One region of the Streptomyces sp. NPDC016469 genome, then DNA from elsewhere that is predicted to be linked to it. Evidence: riboswitches for the same ligand, from Rfam matches in the RefSeq annotation. Region 1 holds a riboswitch; each other region holds the start of a gene.
What was found. A riboswitch is a leader RNA that binds a small molecule or an ion and turns the genes downstream of it on or off. The one in region 1 is predicted to bind thiamine pyrophosphate.
Positions count from the first base shown of each region.

Region 1 (4,407 bases):
AGCAAGAAGGCGGGCGGACAGGGCGCGGACCTCGTCCCGGGCGCCGGCGACATCCGGGTCAAGTGCACATCGGACACCTGCTGGCGCAACGATCCCCAGGCCATGGAGTGCCAGTGGGACGCGAAGACCGCCAAGAGCACCTACCTGCGCGGCATGCAGATCGAACTGCGCTACAGCGCCGCCTGCCAGGCGGTCTGGGGCCGGATCGAGGGCGGGGCCGTCGGTGACAAGGTGATCATCAAGGACGCCCGGGGAATGGAGCTGGACGCCCTCATCCGCTTCGAGCACGACTCGTACACCAAGATGCTCGGGGTCTCCGAGGAGGCGCCGCTCGACTCCATGAGCGTGTGCGGGGAGATCCCCTCGGAGAAGCAGATGCAGTGCGCGCCGACGGGCACGGCCCGGATGCCCTGACGGCTGCAGCGCGCCCCGGCCCGACCCGCACCGGCCCGTCCACCGGGTGCTCGGCGAAGCGCTCGCCGGTCGCGGGGGCGCGTGTGGTGAAGGCGGCGGTGGCAGTGTCGTCGGTCGTCGGGGCGCCATTTCGCGGGAGTACCGTGTGAGTCGAAGATACTGAAACTGTTGAAGTGCTTCATGGGGTCAATACCGCTGACGGACCCGGAGGTTGAGGCGTCGGCGAGGGTGGGAAGAGTGGGTCAGCGCGGCCGGCGCATCCGCAGCGGGGCGTACACCACGAGCGCCGCGAGGAAGGCCACCCCGTACGCCAGGTCCGCCCCGTGCAGCGCCTCGGCCACCGGGCCCACGTACAGGCCGGTGCTCATGAACGGCACCGCCGCCGCGAAGGCCGCGGCGAACGCGGCGAGCGCCGGCCACCAGGGGCGCGGCCGGGCGTGCTCGGCGGCGAGGTCGACGGGTGCGCCCCGCCGGGCCCGGGCGCGGGCCAGCCAGTCCACGGAGACGATCGCCACGAAGCCGGGGATCCAGTAGCCGACGAGGAGCAGCACGTTCTGGAAGCGGGCCGTCGTGTCCGCCGCGTGCATCCACAGGACCAGCGGGAAGCCCAGGGCGGCGGCGAGCGCCGCGGCCGCCGGGCGCGGCAGGCGTACCCCCATCGTCTGCAACGCGAGCGAACCGCTGTAGTCGTTCATCGCGTTGCTGCACAGCGCGGCCAGCGCCACCGCGAGCAGCCCGAACGCCCCGAGCGCACCCCCGCCGAGCAGCGCGTCCACGCCGCGCGCGGTCTGGTCCGTGAAGACCGAGGCGCCCCACAGTCCGATGGCCTGGACCGCCACGAAGGACGCGCTGATCCCGCCCAGCGTGCACCAGAACATGCGCGCCCGGGACGTCTCGCGCGGCAGATAGCGGCTGAAGTCGCTCGCGTACGGCGCCCAGGACAACGCCAGGCTCAGGGCGACGGTGCAGGTCAGGACGAACGCCCCGGCCCGGTCGGCGCCGTGCACGGCGGAGGTCGTCACCGGGTCGGCCCCGTCCAGGAGCTTGGTGGCGAGCACGGCGAAGGCGGCGGCCAGGGCGAACGTCATGACGGTCTGGAGCCGGTGGATGACCTCGTAACCCAGCACCCCCAGCGCGCCCTGCGCGGCCATCATGACCAGGACCCCCAGCCAGAACGGCCAGCCGCACAGCTGCGCCAGCGCGTCCCCGCCGAACAGGCCGATCAGGGCGTCCCAGGCGATGGACGACAGCCATTGCAGCGCGCCCGGCAGCACCACGCCCGGCCCGAACGCCAGCCGCGCCAGAGGCAGCTGGCCGGAACCGGTGCGGCTGCCCCAGGTGCCCAGATACGCGGTCGGCGCGGCGCCGACGAGGGTACCGAGCACGACGGCCGCGAGGGCCGTCGCGAAGTCCAGGCCGAGCGCGATGCCGACGGTGCCGGTGAAGACGCCGGTCATGGTCAGGTTGGGCGCGAACCAGACGGTGAACAGCCGGCCCGCCCGGCCGTAGCGGCGGTCCTCGGGGACCGGGGCTATCCCGTGCGCCTCGACGCGCAGATCGCCGGGGGCGGTGGGCATGCGCCCGCCGAAAGCGGCGCGCTCGTCCTGGGCATGGGGCAACGACATGAAGACATCCCTCCGCCAGTGCTAACTGGTTCAGGTTCGACGGGTGTGATCTCAGCCCCTGCGCGGGGCACCCCGTGTCCGGTGTGGCGGCCAGGATAGCGCCGGCCTGCACGATGTCGTCGCGGGGGTCGGTCCGCGGGCCGGTCCGGGAGTTCCGCCAGGTCCAGGCCCGTCGAGCGCGGCCGGTTCCCCGTGGACCACGACGCGCTCCGGGCCCGCCCGGGCGGCGAGCAGAGCGGGTACGGGGATCAGTCCCTCCAGGCAGGCCCGGCCGCCGCGGTGGCACGGCTTGCCCTCGGGGCCGCAGCCGGTGTGCCGGATCTCGTCGGCCGCCCCGGCCGCCCCGGCCGCCCCGGCCGCCCAGGCCGCCCCGGGCCTCGTGGACGCGGACCGGCTCGCTCAAGAGCGACCGGCCGGGTGTGCGCCGGTACCGCACCACGGCCCGGCTTCAACCATGTCGTCCCGCAGCGGGAGTTCGTCATCCCGTCCGGCTTCCTGGAACCGCGCGGCGTCAACACCGTGGCGCTCACGGTCACGGCCGAGCGGACCGGCGTCGGCCCGGACCCGGTCCGGCTGGTGAATCAGGTCACCGTGCTCGGGGGCGTCGGCGGCGGACAGGACCCGGCGCCGGACTGCGCGGACCTGTTCACGAGGTGACGGACGGGCGCGCGCCCCGGACGTCCACCGGGGCGCGCGTCCGCGGCGTCCGGCTCAGCTGAAGAGCTTCGTCACGAACGCGTGGAGGTTGTCGACGGTGCGGGCGATCTGCTCCTCCGTGGTCAGGCTTTCCTTGAACCGGGCCCCGGAGGCCACCGCCTTCTTCCCGCGCACGTACAGCGAGCAGGCCAGGTCGGTGCACATGTACAGACCGACGGAATTGCCGTCGCGCCCGGCGGGACCGGTCTTGCGGGCGGTCATCAGGGACACCCCGCTGCCCGGGTGCGTGGTCAGGCAGAGCGAGCACATGCTCCGATGCAGGAAGCCGCGCTGCTGGGACGGGAAGCGCAGCGAGATCCCGGCGGGCTTTCCCTCGTGCTCGGTGACGATGTAGCTGCGTCCCGGCGCGGACAGGTCGCGCCAGCCGAGGAAGTCGAGGTCGTCCCACGGCAGCTCCTCGAAATCCCGGGGGAGCGGCAGACGCTTGGCTTCCCCCTTGGAGCAATTCACGAACGATGAGCGGATGTCCTGCTCGGTCAGGGCCTTCATACCCACGAAGCTAACTGTGCCTATGGTTCCTAGGCAAACGATTAATTCGGTTAGGGGCTCACCTGGGGCTCTTCGGTGCGAGGGGGAGCCGGTGCACGGGCGGGTGGGGGATACCCAGGTCCGGGCGCCAGGTCGCGAGGATCTGCGCCGACGGGTCGAAGAGCGGCGACGGCAGCGCGTCGAGCGGGGTCCACTCCCAGGTGCTGATCAGATGCGGCTCGGTCACCCGTGCCGTGCCGGTGTCCACGCGCACCAGGGCGGCCATCGTCACGCGGTTGATCCCGCCGAGGGCGTCGTGCAGCATCGCGAAGACGGTGACCTCGTCCTCGGTGACAACCAGCCCGGTCTCCTCGCGCAGTTCGCGCACGGCCGCCGCCGCGACGGACTCCGGCACCGGGTCGACCTTGCCGCCGGGCAGCTCCCAGGTGCCGCTGTGGTGCCGGCCGAGCAGGATCCGGCCCAGCGCGTCCTGCACGACGACGCCGACCCCCAGTGCCGCTTGGGCCCGGGGCGGCAGGGTGTTACGGGAAGGGGCGACGGGGTTCTCGGTGGCCATGCTGCTCCTCCGGAGGGGACGGTGGGCGTCGAGCCTACGGGGGGGCCGCGCCCGCCCCGTAGCTCATACCGTCAGCCGCAGCGAGGTCTCCGAGACGCCGAGCCGTACGCTCTGCCCCCACGTCAGCTCCAGCGCGTCCGCCTCCATCCCGTCGCCGAACACCACCACGCGGTCCGACTCCACGGTCAGCCGCAGCCCCTGGCCGGGCCCCAGCTCGCCCGAGACGAACGACGTACCCGTCGACGGCGAGGGCCACGCCTCCCGGACGAACCAGAGCAGCCGGGGATCGGCGGGCCCGGGCAGCGGGAGGGTGCTGCGGCGCTCCTGCCAGAGCGAGCGCAGCCAGCCGGTCGCCCCGGTGCCGGTGCCGACCAGGACGCCGGAGGACGCCTGCGGCTCGGCGGGGGAGTCCGCCGTGTCGGGGCCGAGCCGGTAGCGGGCGGTCTGATGGCCGGGCGGGCCGAGGTAGACCTCGTTCAGGGCGAGCAGCCGCTGCGTGTCGTCCGCCACCGCCTCCACCATCGTCAGCGCGTCGGCCCGGCCGCCCGGCGCCACGGCCGCCCGCATCAGCGCCGCCGCGTCGGCAGGCCGGTGGCGCACCAGTAC
Region 1 is NZ_JBEYCQ010000004.1:113,037-117,443, forward strand. It holds gene ABZ565_RS05760 (helix-turn-helix domain-containing protein) at 1-414, shown strand, start outside; gene ABZ565_RS05765 (cytosine permease) at 657-2,039, opposite strand; TPP riboswitch at 2,030-2,124, opposite strand; gene ABZ565_RS05770 (hypothetical protein) at 2,457-2,696, shown strand; gene ABZ565_RS05775 (FBP domain-containing protein) at 2,751-3,245, opposite strand; gene ABZ565_RS05780 (NUDIX domain-containing protein) at 3,304-3,801, opposite strand; gene ABZ565_RS05785 (hypothetical protein) at 3,865-4,407, opposite strand, start outside.

Region 2 (4,407 bases), on a different contig from region 1:
CGGTTCGGCAAGCACAAGCTGGCTCCGCGCATCAGCCCCGGCAAGACCCGCGAGGGCCTGCTCGGGGCGGTCGCCTTCGCCATGGTGGCCGGTGCGCTGTGCATGCAGTTCCTGATCGACGGCGGTTCCTGGTGGCAGGGGCTGCTGCTGGGCCTCGCGGTCGCGGCCAGCGCCACCCTGGGCGACCTGGGTGAGTCCATGATCAAGCGGGACCTCGGGATCAAGGACATGGGTACGCTGCTGCCCGGCCACGGCGGGATCATGGACCGGCTGGACTCGCTGCTGCCGACCGCCCCGGTGGTCTGGCTGCTGCTGGTGCTGTTCGTCGGCTCGGGCTGAGACCGGCTCGCACCCATGGCTGAGGGGTCACCGCTCGCGAGCGGTGACCCCTCAGCCATGGGTGGCGTCAACCGTGGTCGCGCAGCGCCGTCCGCATGTCGCGGTAGAGGTTCAAGGCCCGGCGGCGCGTCCAGAGGATCCAGGCGCAGAAAGCCGCCACGAAGAGGGCGAAGACCAGGGCGAACCCGAGGGAGCCGCCGGCAGAGCTCAGGACGAGCAGACCGATCGCGACCAGGCCCATGGCGCCCAGCCAGTACGGCAGCCACCGCCGGCCCCGCTCCATCCTGCCCAGCTGGTCGTCGACCAGCCGTCGCATCACCGCCCGCTCCTGCGGGTCGCGCGGCACCTCGTGGTGGCGGATCTTGCGCAGGAGGCCGGCGACGGCGCCGGGGGAGGCACCCGTGACCCGGCTCGTCCGCCTCCGCTGGAGGGCCACGGCCACCATCACGACGATGGTGTAGACGGCGCCCTGGACCAGCCACATGGCCGGATGCTCGTCGCGGTGTAACAGCGCGTTCAGGCCCACACCGAGCCCGAAGACCACCAGGCCCTGCCCGATCAGGCTGTCGTTGAACCAGTGTTTGACGGTGTGCACGGCACCTACCTCCTGCGGCGGCTGCGGAACTCCCTGTGTTGTCCCGGTTACCCCGTGAGCCGCCCCTCACCGCGACCGCACCGGGGTACCTCCGCGCGTCTGCGACACTGGAAGAACCATGCCTAAGCCCGGAGAACTCACTTTCGTCGCGCCCCGCGGAGCCAAGAAGCCGCCGCGGCACCTCGCCGACCTCACGCCCGCCGAGCGCAGGGAGGCCGTCGCCGCGATCGGCGAGAAGCCGTTCCGCGCCCAGCAGCTCTCGCAGCACTACTTCGCGCGGTACGCGCACGACCCGGCCGAGTGGACCAACATCCCGGCCGGATCGCGGGACAAGCTCGCCGAGGCGATGTTCCCCGACCTGATGACCGTCGTCCGGCACATCAGCTGCGACGACGACACCACCCGTAAGACCCTGTGGAAGCTGCACGACGGGACGCTGGTCGAGTCCGTGCTGATGCGCTACCCGGAGCGGGTCACGATGTGCATCTCCTCGCAGGCCGGCTGCGGGATGAACTGCCCGTTCTGCGCGACCGGGCAGGCCGGTCTCGACCGCAACCTCTCCACCGCGGAGATCGTCCATCAGATCGTGGACGGCATGCGCGCGCTGCGTGACGGCGAGGTCCCCGGCGGCCCCGCCCGGCTCTCCAACATCGTGTTCATGGGCATGGGCGAGCCGCTGGCCAACTACAACCGCGTCGTCGGCGCGATCCGCCGGCTGACCGACCCCGAGCCCGACGGCCTCGGCCTCTCGCAGCGCGGGATCACCGTGTCGACCGTCGGCCTGGTGCCCGCGATGCTGCGGTTCGCCGACGAGGGCTTCAAGTGCCGCCTCGCCGTCTCGCTGCACGCCCCGGACGACGAACTGCGCGACACCCTCGTGCCGGTGAACACCCGGTGGAAGGTGCGCGAGGTGCTGGACGCCGCGTGGGAGTACGCGGAGAAGTCCGGCCGCCGCATCTCCATCGAGTACGCCCTGATCCGCGACATCAACGACCAGGCGTGGCGCGGCGACCTGCTCGGCCGCCTCCTCAAGGGCAAGCGGGTCCACGTCAACCTCATCCCGCTGAACCCGACGCCCGGCTCCCAGTGGACCGCCTCGCGGCCCGAGGACGAGCGGGCGTTCGTGGAGGCCATCGCGAGCCACGGCGTGCCGGTCACCGTCCGCGACACCCGCGGCCAGGAGATCGACGGCGCCTGCGGGCAGCTGGCGGCCTCCGAGCGCTGAGGGCGGGCGGTCGTCGGTGCCCGGGGCCCCGGCCGAAAACGGCCGTGTAGCCTGGGGCCGAAATCAACTGCATATTCCGACAGGGGAGCGCCACAGCGCTGAGAGTGCGGCACCAAGGACAGGTTGGCCGCAGACCCTCTGAACCTCGCCCGGGTCATTCCGGGTAGGAAGTTCGGACCATACTCAAGCTGTTGCGCCCTGCCCGCTTCCGGTTCCGGCCGGTGTGCGGGCAGGGCCGCGTCTCTTCCTGGTCACTCCAGGAGGAATCACACATGAGCACCACCCAGAAGGCCGCGGTGGCGGCCGTCGCCGCCGCGCTCGGCGTCACCGCGCTGGCCGGCTGCGGGAGTTCCGACGACTCGGCGTCCGGTTCCGGCTCCACCAAGGGCGCCGGTTCCAAGACCGTCACCCTCGTCAGCCACGACTCCTTCAACGCCTCCAAGGACGTGCTGAAGGAGTTCACCCGCGAGACCGGCTACACCGTCAAGGTCCTCAAGAGCGGGGACGCGGGCGCCGCCCTCAACCAGGAGATCCTGACCAAGGGCTCCCCGCGGGGCGACGTGTTCTTCGGAGTCGACAACACCCTGCTCTCGCGCGCCCTGGACAACGGCCTGTTCACGCCGTACGAGGCCAAGGGCCTGGACCGGGTCCCGGCCGATGTCCAGCTGGACGCGGACAAGCACCGGGTCACCCCGGTCGACACCGGTGACATCTGCGTCAACTACGACAAGAAGTACTTCGCCGACAAGAAGCTCGCGCCGCCGAAGACCTTCGCCGACCTGGCGAAGCCCGCGTACAAGGACCTGCTCGTCACCGAGAACGCCGCGACCTCCTCGCCCGGCCTCGGCTTCCTCCTCGGCACCGTCGCCACCTTCGGCGAGGACGGCTACCAGGACTACTGGAAGAAGCTGAAGGACAACGGCGTCAAGGTCGTGGACGGCTGGGAGCAGGCGTACAACGAGGAGTTCTCCGGTTCGGCCGGCGGCAAGAAGGCCAAGGCCGACCGGCCGCTCGTCGTCAGCTACGCCTCCAGTCCGCCCGTCGAGGTGCTGTACGCGGACCCGCGGCCGAAGACCGCGCCCACCGGGGTCGCCACCGGAACGTGCTTCCGCCAGATCGAATTCGCCGGTCTGCTGGACGGCGCGAAGAACGAGGCGGGCGGCAAGGCCCTGCTGGACTTCCTGATCGGGAAGAGGTTCCAGGAGGACATGCCGCTCACCATGTTCGTCAGCCCGGTCGCGAAGGACGCGAAGGTGCCCGAGCTCTTCACGAAGTTCGGTGCCACCGCCGACAAGCCGGCGACCGTCGCCCCGGACACCATCGCCAAGAACCGTGAGCAGTGGGTCCAGTCATGGTCCTCGCTCGTAGTGAAGTAGCGAAGACTCCCGTACGCGGTCCGGGCGCGCGCGGGAGGTCCGCACGCGCCCGGGCCCGTCGCGCGGCCGCGGTGCGGCTCGGCCTCATGGCCGTGCCCGTCGCGTTCTTCGCCGTGTTCTTCGCCTATCCGGTCGCCGCCATCGTGGGCCGGGGGCTCAAGGCGGACGGCGTCTGGCAGTTCGGCCGGATCGGCGAGGTGCTGGCCCGGCCGGAGATCCGGGACGTCCTCTGGTTCACGCTGTGGCAGGCGCTCGCCTCGACCGCGCTGACCCTGCTGATCGCGCTGCCCGGCGCGTATGTCTTCGCCCGGTTCGACTTCCCCGGCAAGCAGGTGCTGCGGGCCGTGGTCACGGTCCCGTTCGTGCTGCCGACCGTCGTCGTGGGCACCGCCTTCCTCGCGCTGCTCGGGCGGGGCGGGCTGCTGGACGAGCTGTGGGGCGTACGGCTGGACACCACCGTGTGGGCGATCCTGCTGGCCCATGTGTTCTTCAACTACGCGGTCGTCGTCCGCACCGTCGGCGGGCTCTGGGCGCAGCTCGACCCGCGCCAGGAGGAGGCCGCCCGGGTGCTCGGCGCGAGCAGGTTCACCGCCTGGCGGCGCGTCACGCTGCCCGCGCTGGCCCCGGCCGTGGCGGCCGCCGCCCTGATGGTCTTCCTCTTCACCTTCACCTCCTTCGGGGTCGTACAGATCCTCGGCGGGCCCGGCTTCTCCACCCTGGAGGTGGAGATCTACCGGCAGACCGCGCAGCTGCTCGCCCTGCCCACGGCCGCCGTACTGACGCTCGTGCAGTTCGCCGCCGTCGGCGCGATCCTCGCCGTGCACGCCTGGACCGTACGCCGCAGGGAGCGCGCGCTGAAGCTGGTCGACCCG
Region 2 is NZ_JBEYCQ010000018.1:78,992-83,398, forward strand. It holds gene ABZ565_RS21610 (phosphatidate cytidylyltransferase) at 1-339, shown strand, start outside; gene ABZ565_RS21615 (hypothetical protein) at 407-934, opposite strand; gene rlmN (23S rRNA (adenine(2503)-C(2))-methyltransferase RlmN) at 1,053-2,159, shown strand; TPP riboswitch at 2,231-2,347, shown strand; gene ABZ565_RS21625 (thiamine ABC transporter substrate-binding protein) at 2,432-3,535, shown strand; gene ABZ565_RS21630 (iron ABC transporter permease) at 3,622-4,407, shown strand, end outside.
Region 2: linked by a shared signal. The riboswitch ahead of ABZ565_RS21625 (thiamine ABC transporter substrate-binding protein) and the one ahead of ABZ565_RS05765 (cytosine permease) in region 1 are both predicted to bind thiamine pyrophosphate.

Region 3 (4,407 bases), on a different contig from region 1:
CCCGGGCCGCCGGCACCGGCAGGTCGCCCTGGCCCAGGTGCAGCACGTCGGAGCCGATGGCGTGGGCCACGTCCGCCCGGTCGTTGACGGCGAGGAGCTTTCCGTGCCGCTTGCAGGCGTCCGCGAGGACCGCGAGGTGGTCGAGCTCCTCCCCGGCCTCCATCCCCTTGTCGCGGAGCTGGACGATGTCCACCCCGCCGGCGAGGACCGCGTCGAGGAAGTCGGGCAGGTCGCCCTGGCGCCTGCGCGCGTCCGTGCACAGGTAGAGCCGGGCGTCGGACAGCTGCGCACGAGGTGTGGACATGGTGCGGTTCCCCCCGGGGAAGACGGCGGTCGGTGGTGCGGCGCGGGGAAGCGGGCCGCCCGCTCGCACGGTGCGGCCCGCTTCCCCGGTCGGTTCAGACGGCGAGCGCCTGGGCGCGGCGCTTCACCTCCGTGCCGCGATTCTCACTCAGTGCCTGCGCGGGGGTGCCGGGCAGGGTCGGGTCGGGGGTGAAGAGCCATTCGAGCATCTCCTCGTCGGAGAAGCCGTCGTCCTTCAGGAGCGTCAGGGTCCCGGAGAGGCCCTTGACCACCTTGTTGCCGTCGATGAAGGCGGCCGGCACCTGAAGCGTCCGGTTCTCGCCACGGCGTACGGCGATGAGCTGGCCCTCCTTGACCAGCTGCCGCACGCGCGTCACCTCGACATCGAGCATTTCCGCGATGTCGGGCAGGTGGAGCCAGGCAGGGACGAGAGCATCGATCTTTGCGTCAATCTCGGTCACGGGACAAGCCTGCCATCCCGGACTGACAGCCGAAACCCGGACTCGGCCCTTCAGGTCCCGCGCGGTCACGGCAGAACCGCCGACTTGAGCGGTACGGACGGGTCCCCGGCCCGGTCCGCGTCGAGCCGGGGGCCCGCCTCGATGAGCCGGCGCCCCTGGGCCAGGTCGCGCGGGCGGCCGACCGCGAGCACCGCGGCCAGGGCGCCGTCGCGCAGCCAGCACACCGACCAGGCGGGCCCGGCCGGGTCGCCGCGCCACAGCAGGGTGTCCGCGTCCGCGTGGTGGCCGGCGTACTGCACGAACCGGCCGAACTGCTCGGACCAGAAGTAGGGCACCGGGTCGTAGGGCGGGATGTCCGCCGTGTCCTCGGCGGCGGCGATGTGGGCGGCGGCGGTCCTGGGGCCCTGGAGGGCGTTGTCCCAGTGGTGGACGACCAGGCGGGTGCCGTAGCGGGCCGAGGGGAAGGAGGCGCAGTCGCCGACCGCGTACACATCGGGCAGCGAGGTGCGCAGCGCCGCGTCGGCGGTCACCGAGCCCTCGGGCCCGAGCGCGATACCGGAGCCGGCCAGCCAGCCGGTGGCGGGGCGGGCGCCGATGCCGACGACGACCGCGCCGGCCGGGAGGGTGCGCCCGTCGGCGAGGACCACCGTGCCGGGCTCGACGCGGGCGACCCGGGCACCGGTGAGGAGCCGGGCGCCGCTCTCCTCGTACCAGGCGGCCATCGGGGCGGCGACCTCGGCGGGCAGGGCGCCGGCCAGGGGGCGGTCCGCGGCCTCCACGACGGTGACCTCGCAGCCGGCGGCGCGGGCGGCGGTGGCGAACTCGGCCCCGATCCAGCCGGCGCCGACGACCACGACGGGGTGCCCCGCCTCCAGGACGGGCCGCAGCCGGGCCGCGTCGTCGAGGGTGCGCAGCAGATGGACGCCGGGGACCCCGTCGGAGCCGGGCAGGGCGACGGGTTCGGCGCCGGTGGCGAGGACCAGGACGTCGTAGGGGACCGGGCCCTCGGAGGTGTCCAGTTCGTGGTCGCCGGCGCGCACCCCGGTGACCTCGCAGCCCAGGCGCAGGGCGATGTCCAGGTCCTCGAAGTCGATGTCGAAGGCGGACTCCTCGGCCTTGCCGAGCAGCACCGCCTTGGACAGCGGGGGCCGGTCGTAGGGCTGGTGGGGCTCGGCGCCGATCAGCGTGACGGGGCCGGTGAAGCCCTGTTCCCGCAGGGCGACGGCGGTCTGCACACCCGCCATGCCCGCGCCCGCCACGACGACCCGGCGTTCCGTCCGCTCTGCCCGCTGCTGCTCGCTCACCCGCCCACCTTACGTACCTGACGTGCCGTCAGGAAAGGGGCGGCCCCTCCCCCGGCCCTCCCTACCCGGTCCGCCGGGCGGGGTCTAGGCTGGCCACCGTAAGACACGCGGGAGCCCGGGCGCACCGGGCTGAGAGGGAGGCTGGCGGCCTCCGACCGTACGAACCTGATCCGGGTCATGCCGGCGAAGGGAGGGGCTGGACGCCCATGCGCACCCATCCCACCGAAGGGTCCGACGTCCTCGTCATCGGGGGCGGCATCATCGGCCTGGTGACCGCCTGGCGGGCCGCACAGCGCGGCCTGTCCACCGCGCTCGCCGACCCCGAGCCGGGCGGCGGAGCGGCCCGGGTGGCGGCCGGAATGCTGGCCGCCGTCACCGAACTGCACTACGGCGAGGAGACGCTGCTCGGGCTCAACCTCGCCTCCGCCCGGCGCTATCCGTCGTTCACGGCCGAGCTGGAGGAGGCGAGCGGGCAGGACATCGGCTTCCGCGCCTGCGGCACCCTGGCCGTCGCGCTCGACGCCGACGACCGCGCCCATCTGCGCGAACTCCACGAGCTGCAACGCCGCTCGGGCCTGGAGTCCGAGTGGCTGACCGGGCGCGAGTGCCGCCGCCTGGAACCGATGCTCGCCCCGGGCGTGCGCGGCGGCCTGCGGGTGGACGGCGACCACCAGGTCGACCCGCGCCGCCTCGCCGCCGCGCTGCTGACCGCCTGCGAACGGGCCGGGGTGGTCTTCCACCGCCACCGCGCCGACCGCCTGTCCGTGGTCGCGGACCGGGCCGCGGGAGCCGTGCTCGACGAGGGTACGGAGGTGGCCGCCGGGCAGGTCGTGCTCGCCGGGGGCAGCCTCAGCGGGCGGCTCGCCGGGGTCCCCGCCCACGTCCTGCCGCCGGTGCGCCCGGTCAAGGGCCAGGTGCTGCGCCTCACCGTGCCCCCGGCGTACGCCCCCTTCCTCTCGCGCACGGTGCGCGCGGTGGTCCGGGGCAGCCATGTCTACCTCGTACCGCGCGAGAACGGTGAGCTGGTGGTCGGCGCCACCACCGAGGAGATGGGCTGGGACACCACCGTCACGGCGGGCGGGGTCTACGAGCTGCTGCGCGACGCCCACGAGCTGGTGCCCGGCATCACCGAGCTGCCGCTCACCGAGACCCGCGCCGGCCTTCGCCCCGCTTCCCCCGACAACGCCCCGCTGCTCGGCCGCACCGCGCTGCCCGGCCTCCACCTCGCCACCGGCCACCACCGCAACGGCGTGCTGCTCACCCCCGTCACCGGGGACGCCATGGCGTCGCTGCTGGCCGAGGGCGAGCTGCCCGAGGCGGCCCGCCCCTTCTCCCCCGGCCGGTTCGCCCCGGCCCCCGCACCCCAGGAGCAGCCCGCATGACCGAGCCCACCCCGCTCACCGTGTCCGTGAACGGCGCACCGGCCGTCGTCGCCGCGGGCACCACCCTGGACGCCCTCGTCGCGACGCTGACCGACGCCCCGACGGGGGTCGCCGCCGCCCTCAACGAGACCGTGGTGCCGCGCAACCAGTGGCCCGCCGCCGCGCTCACCGACGGCGACCGGGTCGAGGTCCTGACCGCGGTCCAGGGAGGCTGACGATGTCCGACGACCTGTTCACCCTCGGCGGCAGCGACTTCACCTCCCGGCTGATCATGGGCACCGGCGGGGCTCCCAGCCTGGAGGTGCTGGAGCGGTCGCTGCTCGCGTCCGGCACCGAGCTGACCACCGTCGCCATGCGCCGCCTCGACCCGACCGTGCAGGGCTCGGTGCTCTCCGTGCTGCGGAAGCTGTCCATCCGGGTGCTGCCGAACACCGCCGGCTGCTACACCGCCGGGGAGGCCGTGCTCACCGCCCGCTTGGCCCGTGAGGCGCTGGGCACGGACTGGGTCAAGCTGGAGGTGGTGGCCGACGAGCGGACCCTGCTGCCCGACCCGGTCGAGCTGCTGGACGCCGCCGAGATCCTGGTGGACGACGGGTTCACCGTGCTGCCGTACACCAATGACGACCCGGTCCTGGCCCGGAAGCTGGAGGACGTGGGGTGCGCGGCGGTGATGCCGCTCGGCTCCCCCATCGGCTCGGGCCTGGGCATCCGCAACCCGCACAACTTCCAGCTGATCGCCGAGCGGGCCGGGGTGCCGGTGATCCTGGACGCCGGCGCCGGGACCGCGTCGGACGCGGCGCTCGCGATGGAGCTGGGATGCTCGGCGGTGATGCTCGCCTCGGCGGTGACCCGGGCCCAGGAGCCGGAGCTGATGGCCGCCGCGATGCGGCACGCGGTGGAGGGCGGGCGGCTCGCGTACCGGGCCGGGCGCATCCCGCGCCGCCACTTCGCGGAGGC
Region 3 is NZ_JBEYCQ010000030.1:49,691-54,097, reverse strand. It holds gene thiE (thiamine phosphate synthase) at 1-304, opposite strand, end outside; gene ABZ565_RS28360 (Rv2175c family DNA-binding protein) at 399-764, opposite strand; gene ABZ565_RS28355 (FAD-dependent oxidoreductase) at 830-2,068, opposite strand; TPP riboswitch at 2,166-2,277, shown strand; gene thiO (glycine oxidase ThiO) at 2,275-3,450, shown strand; gene thiS (sulfur carrier protein ThiS) at 3,447-3,665, shown strand; gene ABZ565_RS28340 (thiazole synthase) at 3,668-4,407, shown strand, end outside.
Region 3: linked by a shared signal. The riboswitch ahead of thiO (glycine oxidase ThiO) and the one ahead of ABZ565_RS05765 (cytosine permease) in region 1 are both predicted to bind thiamine pyrophosphate.